DNA from 4 places in the Bacillus sp. BC08 genome. Region 1 is predicted to be linked to each of the others. Evidence: predicted binding sites of a transcription regulator. Region 1 holds the regulator's gene; each other region holds the start of a gene.
The links. The regulator Rex, encoded in region 1, represses fermentation and respiration genes when NADH is low (regulators of the CRP and FNR family bind a similar motif). The targets are predictions, from matches to a motif close to TTGTGAAATATTTCACAA.
Positions count from the first base shown of each region.

Region 2: a site for Rex is predicted at 1,905-1,922, ahead of pflB (formate C-acetyltransferase). Genes of this name have one in related genera too.
Region 3: a site for Rex is predicted at 2,190-2,207, ahead of ACXVYO_RS17975 (L-lactate dehydrogenase). Genes of this name have one in related genera too.
Region 4: a site for Rex is predicted at 1,914-1,931, ahead of ACXVYO_RS03025 (L-lactate dehydrogenase). Genes of this name have one in related genera too.

Region 1 is NZ_JBTGPA010000022.1:4,168-7,344, reverse strand. It holds gene ACXVYO_RS04815 (CPBP family intramembrane glutamic endopeptidase) at 276-1,025, shown strand; gene ACXVYO_RS04810 (YdiK family protein) at 1,022-1,216, shown strand; gene ACXVYO_RS04805 (redox-sensing transcriptional repressor Rex) at 1,243-1,872, opposite strand; gene ACXVYO_RS04800 (ABC-F family ATP-binding cassette domain-containing protein) at 2,060-3,177, shown strand, end outside.
Region 2 is NZ_JBTGPA010000030.1:27,273-30,449, forward strand. It holds gene pflB (formate C-acetyltransferase) at 1-1,794, opposite strand, end outside; gene ACXVYO_RS09805 (glycosyltransferase family 2 protein) at 2,134-3,177, opposite strand, start outside.
Region 3 is NZ_JBTGPA010000035.1:50-3,226, reverse strand. It holds partial or broken gene ACXVYO_RS17990 (TasA family protein) at 1-24, shown strand, start outside; partial or broken gene ACXVYO_RS17985 (RNA-guided endonuclease InsQ/TnpB family protein) at 149-532, opposite strand; partial or broken gene ACXVYO_RS17980 (hypothetical protein) at 727-957, shown strand; gene ACXVYO_RS17975 (L-lactate dehydrogenase) at 1,129-2,073, opposite strand; tRNA gene ACXVYO_RS17970 (tRNA-Glu) at 2,643-2,714, opposite strand; tRNA gene ACXVYO_RS17965 (tRNA-Ser) at 2,720-2,810, opposite strand; tRNA gene ACXVYO_RS17960 (tRNA-Asn) at 2,817-2,891, opposite strand; tRNA gene ACXVYO_RS17955 (tRNA-Ile) at 2,899-2,975, opposite strand; partial or broken rRNA gene ACXVYO_RS17950 (16S ribosomal RNA) at 3,106-3,177, opposite strand, start outside.
Region 4 is NZ_JBTGPA010000018.1:163,052-166,228, reverse strand. It holds gene ACXVYO_RS03030 (PTS transporter subunit IIC) at 1-849, opposite strand, end outside; gene ACXVYO_RS03025 (L-lactate dehydrogenase) at 872-1,822, opposite strand; gene ACXVYO_RS03020 (spore coat protein) at 2,069-2,317, opposite strand; gene ACXVYO_RS03015 (hypothetical protein) at 2,331-2,516, opposite strand; gene ACXVYO_RS03010 (hypothetical protein) at 3,070-3,177, shown strand, end outside.

The sequences.
Region 1 (3,177 bases):
TCGCAAATTAAGCTATACACTTTTCTATATAGAGTCTCTCTTCTTCTACCTTTACTATATGAATCGTTGTTTCCACTACTCGTATGTTACAATATGAAAGGACACCCTAAGTTGTTTTCGCTATACACACAACTTTCTCCTGTCTTCTATTATAATTTCAAATACGGATTTACGAAAAAAACATAATTTACGCGAGGTTTATATCGTAGGTAGCATATTTACATGTTATCCTACCTTATCTCATACACTAGAGTTAGAAAGGATGGTTAAACCATTTGAAAAAACAATATTGGTGGGTTATCGTTACATACATTTTAATGCAGTTATCATCCATTGCTGGATTACCACTTCTCCTGAAAACTGGACTTTATGATAACAGGGGCTTTACTAGAGAAGAGAAGTTCCAACTCATAACTGGACACTGGGCAATCATTAGCTTCTTTATTGCATTATGTATCGTACTTTGGTTACTTAGAACAGATATTCGCGACAGACGTTTAGATACAACGCGTTCTTCTATTCCAGCTACGATTGGTTGGATTTTTATCGGCTTCTTTTTAGCATTTTTCTCGCAAAGTATTGCCGGCATGATAGAAATGCGTTTATTAGGAATTAAACCTGGATCAGAAAATACAGCGAGACTTATGGATATCGCTAGAACGACACCTTGGTTCCTTATCGTCATCTCTATAATAGGACCTATCTTGGAAGAAATCGTATTTAGAAAAATTTTATTTGGTACACTTTATAAGAAGTTTAACTTCTTTATTGCTGCTATCATTAGTTCTCTCGTATTCGCAGCAATTCATTTTGATTTCACTCACTTATTGGTATACACTTCTATGGGGCTCGTATTCGCCTTTTTATATGTAAAAACGAAGCGTATTATCGTCCCTATCGCAGCTCATGTTGCTATGAATACATTAGTTGCAGTTGCTCAAGTTTTAATGAGCAATGAACAAATTCAAGAAATGATTAAAGAAGCTGAAAAAATGCAAGGCTTTATCGGAGGATTTTTAGTATGAGAAACTCACCATTGTTCATGGCTGCATTGTACTTCCTTCTAGGGTGTATCTTTACACGCTTCGCCATTACGAACGTAACAGATACCATCTGGAATATGTGGACAATACTATTTGCAGTTATGGCAACAATTGATTTTAATTTGGCACTTCGCCTTATCTTAGTTAAATTCACAAAGAAAAAACAACAATAAAACGCAGAGGTCGCTTCCTCTGCGTTTTATTGTGGATAATTCTTCAAAAAGTAAACAAGTGTTTGTAACTCTACCGCTAAATCAATATGATGAATCCTTATATTGTCTGACACATTTAAGCGTGCTGGTGTGAAATTTAAAATACCATGCACGTTCGTTTCTGCCAATCTATCTGCTACAGGTTGCGCTACTGTAGCGGGTACTGTTAATATTGCCACTTGTATATCAGTTGATAAACGTTCTTCTAATTCATCTAAATGATATACAGGAATGCCCCCGATTTCTGTTCCGACTTTCTCTTCACTAACGTCAAACGCCATTTCAATTTTTGTATTATTGTTTTTCGTGAAATTATAATGTAAGAAAGCGGTCCCTAAATTACCTACTCCAATAAGTGCTACACGTGTTATATCATCTTGGTCGAGTGTTTCACGGAAAAATGATAATAAATAATTTACGTTATATCCATAACCTTTTTTCCCTAACGCTCCAAAATATGAGAAATCTCTTCGAATTGTTGCGGAATCAACTTTTACCGCCTCGCTCAATTCGGCTGATGAAACACGTTGCTTACCAGAAAGAGATAAGTTTTGGATAAATCGATAGTATAGAGGCAATCGTTTGGCAGTGGCCTGTGGAATTTTTTGCTGATCCATATAACCTCTCCTCTCTTCCTATCTTTATTCATATACTTGAATCAAATACAGAAGTTTAGCACTCATGAATTTCCCTGTATAATAAAGAGAAGAAGTATTCTCTCTTTATTTTAAACTATACACTATTTTTAGTATGATTGAGAAATATAAACATGGCAAAGTTAAGAAATTATTTGAGGTGAAAACATTGATTTTATTACAAGTAAACGCGCTTTCGAAATTATACGGTGCAGAAACAATTCTTGCAAACATAAAATTGGAAGTTCAAACGAAAGATCGTATCGCATTAGTCGGGCGAAATGGAGCCGGAAAATCTACGTTATTAAAAATAATAGCCGGTGAGCTATCTCATGATGGTGGCGAAATTATAAAACCAAAAGATGTCTCAATCGGATACTTAGCTCAAAATACCGGTTTAGAAACATCTTTAACAATTTGGGATGAAATGTTAACCGTCTTTACACACTTACAGCAAATGGAGACAAAACTTCGAAGGCTAGAGCAAGAGATGGGAAAAGAAGAAAACTTTTCAAACGAGGCTACATACGAAAGATTATTAGCTGATTATGACCAATTACAATTAGATTATAAAGATCAAGGTGGCTATCAGTACGAAGCAGATATCCGCTCGATTTTAAGTGGTCTTGGCTTCCCAGTTGAAACGCACCAGACGACGATTTCTACATTAAGCGGTGGACAAAAGACACGATTAGCTCTCGGTAAATTATTATTAACGAAACCAGACCTACTTATTTTGGACGAGCCTACAAACCATTTAGACATCGAAACATTAACATGGCTTGAACAATATTTACAAGGCTATCCCGGCGCAATACTAATCGTTTCCCATGACCGTTATTTCTTAGACAAACTCGTTACACAAGTATATGAAATTTCGAATAAAGAAAGCAGACGATTTGTTGGTAACTACAGTAAATATTTAGATTTAAAATCAGCACTATACGAGCAAGAAATGAAACGTTATGAAAAACAACAAGATGAAATTGCTAAGCTTGAGGACTTTGTGCAAAAAAATATAGCTCGTGCATCTACGACTAAACGTGCCCAAAGCCGTCGTAAACAATTAGACCGAATGGAATTATTAACAAGACCATTAGGTGATTCTAAGTCAGCTTCCTTCCACTTCGATATCGAAAAACAAAGTGGAAATGATGTTTTACAAGTAAAGGATGCAACTATCGGCTATGATGAGGATCCGATTATTGAACATGTAACGATGCGCTTAACTCGCGGGGATAGCGTTGCTTTAGTTGGTCCAAATGGAATCGGGAAATCCACATTATT
Region 2 (3,177 bases), on a different contig from region 1:
GATCGACATTGTATGAACAGAATTTCTGTATGTTTTATGTTTACGAAGTTTATTCATGAATGTTTTCACAAGGTTTACAGCGATTTCATCTACACGATCATCATTGTTACCGTATTTAGGGAAATCTCCTTCAATTTCAAAGTCAACCGCAATTCCGTTTTCATCACGAATTGGTTTTACTTTTGCATGTTTAATTGCACTTAAAGAGTCTGCTACTACAGATAGACCCGCGATACCTGTTGCCATTGTACGAAGAACATTTGTATCATGAAGTGCCATTTCAATACGTTCGTAGCTATATTTATCGTGCATGTAGTGAATAACATTTAATGTGTTTAAGTATAGACCCGCTAACCATTCCATTGTCATATCAAACTTATGCATAACTTCTTCATAATCTAATACTTCAGAAGTAATTGGTGCGTACTCAGGACCAACTTGTGCTTTAGATTTTTCATCTTTACCACCGTTAATCGCATATAGTAATGCTTTTGCTAAGTTTGCACGTGCGCCGAAGAACTGCATTTGTTTACCAATTCTCATTGCAGATACACAACAAGCAATTCCGTAGTCATCGCCGTAATCAGCACGCATAATGTCATCATTTTCATATTGAATTGCTGATGTTTTAATAGACATTTTCGCACAGTAGTTTTTAAAGTTCTGTGGTAATTGTTTAGACCAAAGAACTGTTAAGTTTGGTTCTGGAGCTGGTCCTAAATTATCTAATGTATGCAAGAAACGGAATGAGTTCTTTGTTACTAATGGACGACCATCTAATGCCATACCACCGATAGACTCAGTTACCCAAGTTGGGTCACCAGAGAATAATTCATTATAATCAGGTGTTCTTGCAAATTTCACAAGACGTAATTTCATAATGAAGTGATCCACAATTTCTTGTACTTCTTCTTCTGTTAAAGTACCATTTGCTAAATCTCTTTCAATATAAATATCTAAGAATGTAGAAGTACGTCCAAGACTCATCGCAGCTCCGTTTTGCTCTTTAATTGCTGCAAGATATGCGAAGTATAACCATTGGAATGCTTCTTGTGTATTTGTTGCAGGCTTAGAAATATCAAAGCCATGAGAAGCAGCCATTTGTTTTAACTCTTGAAGTGCACGCATTTGCTCAGATAACTCTTCGCGTAAACGCATTGTATCTTCGCTCATTACACCGCCAGTTAAATTCAAATCAGCTTTTTTCACTTCAATTAAATGATCAATACCATATAATGCTACGCGTCGGTAGTCACCGATAATACGTCCACGTCCGTATGCATCTGGAAGACCAGTAATTACACCTGATCTACGAGCCGCTTTCATTTCTGGTGTGTATGCATCAAATACACCTTGATTATGCGTTTTTCTCCAGTCTCTGAAAATACGACTAAGTTCTTTATCCATTTCGTATCCGTAAGATTCACAAGCTTGTTCCGCCATACGAATACCACCATATGGTTGTAAAGAACGTTTAAATGGTTTTTCAGTTTGGAAACCGACTACTTTTTCAATATCTTTATTTAAATATCCTGGTTCATGTGATGTAATAGAAGAAACAATTTTTGTATCCATATCAAGAACGCCACCGTTTTCACGTTCTTTCGTTGTTAAATCCATTACTTGATCCCAAAGTTGTTTCGTTGCTTCAGTTGCTCCCGCTAAGAAAGATTCATCTCCTTCGAAAACGTTTACATTATTTAAAATGAAATCGCGAACATCAATCTCTGCTTTCCATTTTTCACCTTTAAAGTTTTCCCATGCGTTTTTTACATTTTCTAATACTTGAGTCATCCTAATCTCCTCCATTTTTGATTAGTACAGGACTAAGATTTTTTATATAACAGCTTACACACTTAGAATACTACTTTTTTGCGAAAGTGAACGAAATAGTTGTGACATGTTTGTGAAATGTTGAGCAAACAACTATATACATAGTGTTAACTTCACTTAAAAGTCTTTATAATTAACCCTTTCCTTAATTGTATTTTTTTGGTATCCTTATATACGAGTCCTATTTTGTAATATAAGAACAATACCCATTGTAGAGCTGTAATACTCTTATCTCCTAATCTGTTATAGTTTTTATAACAGAACAAAAAAGTGTACATATGTTGTACACTTTTTTTGTTACTACTCTAAAGCATCTCTTTTTCTATTCCCATCATAGAATCCACCACGACGGCCTTCCAATACAATTAATTGCTCTAATCCTTCTATATGGTCACCTATAATTCGCAAGACAGCTGGAGGATGACCTATTTTTGCAAAATGTTCACTGGGACGAATACGGTTCATCTTATCGACCTCTACACGACTTACACACGCAATCTCGAATCCTGACAGAATAGCTTTCACTTGGGCTACACAAGGTGAAAGTAAAGATCTATATCCGATTTCTTTCAAACACTTACGACTAAACGCATTCGGTACAGCGATAAGAGAGCCTACTCCTAGATCTTTTCTATCACAAGCTAAATTTAATGCATATTTAAATGCAGTTACAAGATGAAGCGGTACTCTTAAATCTAAATAATGATTTAGATCATTTAATGCGACATCCATTCCATCTGCAATTGCTTTTGCGAAAGGATATAATTCCCTAGCTGGAATAACAAAGTCACCGTCTATAAATAATACAATTTCTCCTTTTGCAAAATAAGTTCCAAGTGAACGCCCTACATCATTTCCAAGTGCTTCTTTATATACAATTGTTGTTGCTCCCTTGTTTTTTGCAACCGTTGCTGTTTTATCAGACGAACCATTTACAACAACGATAATTTCAAAAGGTTCAATTTTGCGGAGCTCTTCTATAACGTTGCCAATTGTTTTCTCTTCATCTTGTACAGGAATAATGACCGATAATTGCTTTCCTTTATACAACTTAGATGTGACGCCCCATCCTTGATAAAAATCTTCGAAACTTAAAGTATGATAAACACTCTCTCTTTTCCTATTTCCATCATAATACCCTCCGCGCTCATTACTGCCCACTATTCGCTCCGATACAGCTTCTATATGATCACCTATCATCCGTTTTTCAGATTGAGAAAGACCCGTTCCATACGCAGCATGCTTGGTCGGCCGAAATTTATTTGGCGTAATAACATCAATTACACAATGACGACTAATCCTCCAGTTGCTTTGTAATAGGCGTAAATGAGCTACAATAGGATT
Region 3 (3,177 bases), on a different contig from region 1:
TGGGAAACAAAACTATCAGAAGTGAACTACCCACCACTTAGCATATCTTACGAGCTTACTTGAAGTGGGGGCTTCTCGGTTAGTCGCTACTTTTGATAGCTAACGAATTTGTCCTAGGACAGCCGAGCTAACACCCTTGTTCCAAAGGTTATTTTGTGTTATTTACGCTATCGCTAGCTAATAGGCGTATGGCTTCTCTTTTAATATTAATAGCTGCGTTATAGTCGCGACTTATTGTTAGTCCACAAGAACACTCATACGTGCGTTCAGATAGTAGCATATCTTTTCTGTTTCCACAATTACTACACATCTTTGTAGAAGGAAACCACCTATCTATTTTTACAAGCTGTTTTCCTTGTTCTTGTAGCTTATACGCTAAAAATGTCGTGAACATCCTCCAACCGTTATCTGCTACGCTCTTACCAAAGCGAAGTGCTCGTGACATTCCTTTCATATGTAAGTCTTCGATTGCTACAACATCAAAGTTTGTAGCTAATTCTTTAGACTTATGATGAAGGAAATTTTTACGCCTTATTATGCTTTGTCATATTAATTCATCTCACTTTTCACCTTGATTTCCCATAAACTGTTTTACTTTATCCACGGCGAGCCACCAAAGGTGATAACACAACATGAACATTGAGCTACTATTATTTAATTTCATGGTTATACCAAAAGTCTCCTCTTATAAGGCTGATTATATCAGAGGCAAAATAAATAGGAAAACTAAATCAAACCGAAATTATCGCTAGCAACTATGGTAAAAAAGGACTATCTGTGAAAGACGGCGACCTTAACAAAGATGGTATTGTCGACGAAAAAGATATTCGCTTCGTTGAAAAGAACTTCTTGAAGAAAGGTCCAGATGCATCTAAATCACAAACGCCTGTTGAAAAATCAAAAAGCGGCACACTTGCAGATATTTTAAAGAAATTAGGACTAACTCCTAAAAAATAATAATAAAGAGCACTCTATATAAAGTAGAGTGCTCTTTTCTATAAACGACCTTTATCCAGCAAAAGGGGTATATTGGGGATATACAAGGGAAACCGGAAAAGGAATTTATATTAAATTATATGAATTCAGAGGTAGGAAGCAGTGTCCCGCCTCTGAACGGTTTAACAATTATTATAGTACTGGTGCCATTGTTTCTTTTAATACTTTTACAGAATGAGCGAATTTCGCTTTTTCATCTTCATTTAGCTCAAGTTCTACGATTTCACGTACACCTTCACGGTTAATAACAGCTGGAACACCTACGAAAGCATCTTTCTCACCATATTGTCCTTCAAGGTATGCAGATACAGTTAATACGCTGTTCTCGTTGCTTAAGATTGCTTTAGTTACACGAAGTAGTGACATACCGATTCCGTAGTAAGTTGCACCTTTACGCTCGATGATATGGTAAGCTGCATCACGTACGTTTTCGAAGATTTTATCTAAGTCTTCTTGTTTGTACTGTTCGTTGTTAGCTAAGATTGTTTCTAGTTTTTGTACACCGATAGTAGCATGGCTCCATACTGGAAGTTCAGTGTCACCGTGTTCACCAACGATGTAAGCATGAACGTTACGTGGATCTACATCTAAGTAGTCACCTAACATGTAACGGAAACGAGCAGAGTCTAAAGTAGTACCAGAACCGATTACGCGTTCTTTTGGTAGACCAGATTCTTTCCAAGTTACGTAAGTTAAAATATCAACTGGGTTAGTTGCGATTAAGAAGATTCCATCGAATCCGCTATCCATAATACCGCGAACGATTTGTTTAAAGATTTTTGTGTTTTTCTCAACTAAATCTAAACGAGTTTCACCTGGCTTTTGTGGTAATCCAGCAGTGATAACTACTAAATCTGCATCTTTACAATCTGCATAGCTACCGCTCCAAACTTTTGTTGGTGATGGAGAGAATGGTACCGCATGGCTTAAGTCCATTGCTTCCCCTTCTGCTTTTGCTTCATTAACATCTACAAGTACGAATTCTTCAGCTACACCTTGGTTGATCATTGAGTAAGCGTAACTACAACCTACAGCTCCTGTTCCTACTAATACTACACGATTGATACCTTTTTTCATGTTAGTTTCCCCTCTCTATTGTTCACATCTATTTTTTTATGATTGTTTAAGTAATTAATTAAAATACTAATTTAATGTTGTTTAACTTCTTTACATTCATATTGTAGCACGTATTATTGTGAAAAAGTTCACAAATTATGACCTATTTGTGAACTTTTTCACATAGAGTGTAAAGTTATTAAATCAAGTATGAAATCAATCTCAATGGAGGCGTTTTCTTTAGATTGTGAAAAGTTTTTTCGGTAGGTGAAATTATATCAGCGATTTTTGCAATATATTGACTTACCGACAATAATAACAGCATAAAAAAGCTGTCTCCAGTAGATCACCTATTGAAAGACAGCTTTTTTCTATTTATACTATTTATTTTCCGCATTAGCTCCTAATACAGCAATTTCAATATTAAAAAGCTCAATTAAAGCATCCTTTGGTTGAGCGACCCATATTTCAATTTTTATTATTCAACTGTATCCTTCATCTTTCTTTTATTCCATAAAAAAAGCAGACTATCTAAAGTCCACTTTTACACAACAAAAAAGAGATAGCAGATTATGCTATCTCTTTTAGTATGACCCGTACGGGATTCGAACCCGTGTTACCGCCGTGAAAGGGCGGTGTCTTAACCACTTGACCAACGGGCCAATTCTGGCAGAGAAGAAGGGATTCGAACCCTCGCACCGCGTTCGCGATCTACTCCCTTAGCAGGGGAGCCCCTTGAGCCACTTGGGTACTTCTCTATAATATGGCTCCGCAGGTAGGACTCGAACCTACGACCGATCGGTTAACAGCCGATAGCTCTACCACTGAGCTACTGCGGAACAATTATGGTGGGCCTAAATGGACTCGAACCATCGACCTCACGCTTATCAGGCGTGCGCTCTAACCAGCTGAGCTATAGGCCCATACAAATTGCAGGATTTATTTATATCATATCCTCATTTAAGAGTCAATACTTAATTGAACTCTCAAAACTAAACGAAAACGAAACACGGAAACTTATATTGATGAACAATGTTCATCAATTCTCCATAGAAAGGAGGTGATCCAGCCGCACCTTCCGATACGGCTACCTTGTTACGACTTCACCCCAATCATCTGTCCCAC
Region 4 (3,177 bases), on a different contig from region 1:
AGAACTCAATCCAAGACCTGCAATTTCTTTTCCTGCTTCCAGTTGAAAAATCAATGCTGATACTGGACCAACTATCGCACTGGCGACAACAGTTGGGACGAGAATCATTGGATTTTTAGTGATATTTGGCAACTGTACTTTCGGAGTACAAAGTGCTTGAGCTAATATGCCGCCTAAATTATTTTCTTTCGCTGAGATAACAGAGAATCCGATAAACTGGGCAACGCAGCCTGCAAGAGCAGCACCACCTGCAACACCATCTAAGCTAAGTGCAATTGCTAACGCAGCTGATGAAGCTGGAGAGATAAGTAATAGTCCCCAAACGACTGCAATGACGATAGAAGCGATGAACGGGCTACCAGCTGAGCTATCTTTAATAAATGCTCCAACTGTATTTAAAACAGGAGTAATATTATGAGATAACCAAATACCGACTAAACCAGAACCTAATATGGCCGCAAATGGAACGAGCATCATATCTAACGCAGTTTTCCCGCTTAAACGTTTACCAAGATATACAGCTAAAGTTGCTGTTAATAATGCACCGATTGGCTCACCTGTTTTAATGATTAGACCTGCTTCAGTAATTGAAATGGATCCAGCACCAATCGCTCCAGCTACCATAGCCGAGAAGATTACAAGACCATTTGCACCGAGCATAAAAGCAATTCCGGCACCAATGGCTGGTGCCATAAGTGATTTTGCAACAACTCCGATTGTAATAAGTAACGGAATATCAACAATTCTTCCTATATTTTCTATTAGTAAACCAATTCCAAGGGATACGAAAATACCTTGTGCGATTCCAGCAGATGCTTTAAATACACGAGACATTATATATTCCTTCATTTGTTTCACCTTCTCCTATAAGTTAGTAACCAATTGTTTTCATATAATCACGTAAAATATCGTTTGATTTTGCGAATCGAGATTCTTCATCCTCTGTTAAGTTTAGTTCTACAATTTCTTTTATACCATCTCTAGTAATAATAGCTGGCACTCCTGTACAAATATCATACTCGCCGTACTCCCCATCTAAAATAGCTGATACAGCAATGACACGGTAATCATCGTTAAAGATTGAGCTCGCAATATATGCTAGAGAATTTCCGATTCCGTAATAAGTAGTACCTTTTCGTTTATAAATTTCCCATCCAGCTTTTGCAGTCTTCTCAACAATTTCATCTAAATCTATTTCACCAAATTTGTCTTTTTTCTCTTCTAAAATTTGTAGAATTGGCTTTCCACCAACAGTTACGTGAGACCAAGCAACCATTTGAGAATCACCATGTTCTCCTAATGAATACCCATGAATACTACGAGGGTCTACATGTAACATTTCAGATAAAATTGTTCGTAAGCGAGAAGAATCTAGTGATGTACCAGTACCGATCACACGATTTCTAGGTAATCCAGATAATTTCCACACTTGATACGTAATAATATCAACTGGGTTCGATGCAAGTAAGAAAATACCATCAAATCCACTTTCCATTACGCCGCCAACAACACTTTCCATAATCTTCGCACTCGCTCCTAAAGTATCTAAGCGACTTTGTCCAGGCTTTGGTGCTGGTCCTGCTGTAATAATAACGATATCCATATCTTTGCAATCTTTATAGCTTCCTGCATATACTTTTGTTCTTGTATTTGTAAAGTTAATGCAGTGTGATAAATCCATCGCTTCCCCAACTGCACGTTCATGATTTATATCAATTAATAATAGCTCTTCGCAAATGCCTTGATTCACAATGGAATATGCACAACTTGATCCAACTAATCCAGTACCGATAATTGCAATTTTTCTTGTATTTCGTTTCATAGCAATCTCTCCTAATTGATCATATAATCTATTTCTTTTGTTCTTTACACTCCTAATTATAGAGATTCCCACGATATAAACCATGGATACTTTGTGAAATATTGAGCAAACTTTTTGTCCTTTTTGTGAATTGTTATATTCCATTTTCGTCATATTTGTTACAACTGGAAAAATATTTATTTTATATTTATTGACATGCTCAAAACAAAAAACGAGCGACTTCATTCGCTCGTTTTTGTCATCCCATTATTCTGCACTTAATTGACCTTTTAATTGCTGAACAATCATTGGATTCGCAGGTGCTGCCGGTTTGTAATAACTTTTTTGCTTTGCGTACTCATACATATTACGTTGGCGCATTTCATCTTGATTACGAATTTGGATTAACGTTTGGTGCAATTGTTCATTATCAGACTGAGCAATATAATTTGCATAACTTGTTAAACTTGCATTTAATCCTGCTAAATAATCATTTACCATATCTTTTTCATTCATCTGTCGCTTCCTCCTATCCTAGGAAAGTCATTAATTGCTGTTTCGTATTTCTTGCATCTTGCGCATCCTTTTGTAACATTTGTTTCAACTCTGGATCTGTACAAGCCTGTGCATACTGGTCTAACTTGTTAATAATTGTTGCATGTCCACCAATTAAATGACGTAAATTTTCTACTTCAAGCTCTGTTAAGTTTTGCATAGAATACTCCTACCTTTCTTCTTTCATTCTTCTTTAGTATTCTGTTCTTTTTAAATCGTATTCATTAAAAAACTTTATTACATTTCAAATCAATCGCATCTATTTATAAATCCAATAAAGTGAAACTTTAATCAGCCCTCACCTAACTTCTTTGCTCTCGCTGAATTTTGAGGTGGGGGTCTTACTGCCCATTAAAGTGGGATAAAACGTTATAATTACAGAAAAATACAAATTTTCAATAGGTAACCTATGACAACAATATACTCCCCAAACAAACCATAGTAGGTAGGTGTGCTTATGCAAAAATATTTTAAAGTTATCTTCTTTATCGTTTACGCAATCCTATATATAAAATTATTAATTGATATATTAACTTCAAAACCACTGTTCACTTCTATACCTGTACATATGTTATTTCTCATTTGTTTTCTATTTATAGCATTTAACAATTATAGAAACCGTAACACTACCTTTTTCCTCGTCTTTATTAGTGCAACCCTATTAGTAAGTGTTAGTTTCATTAAAAGTATTCTTACATAGAGGAGCAATGAACATGAAAACACATGACTTCCTTACAGAAATCCAGAAGGGTTCTGAGCCTAGTCCATATCAAGATCCCATCGCATTCAGTTTCGTTTGCTTTTTCTTAGCGATATATACA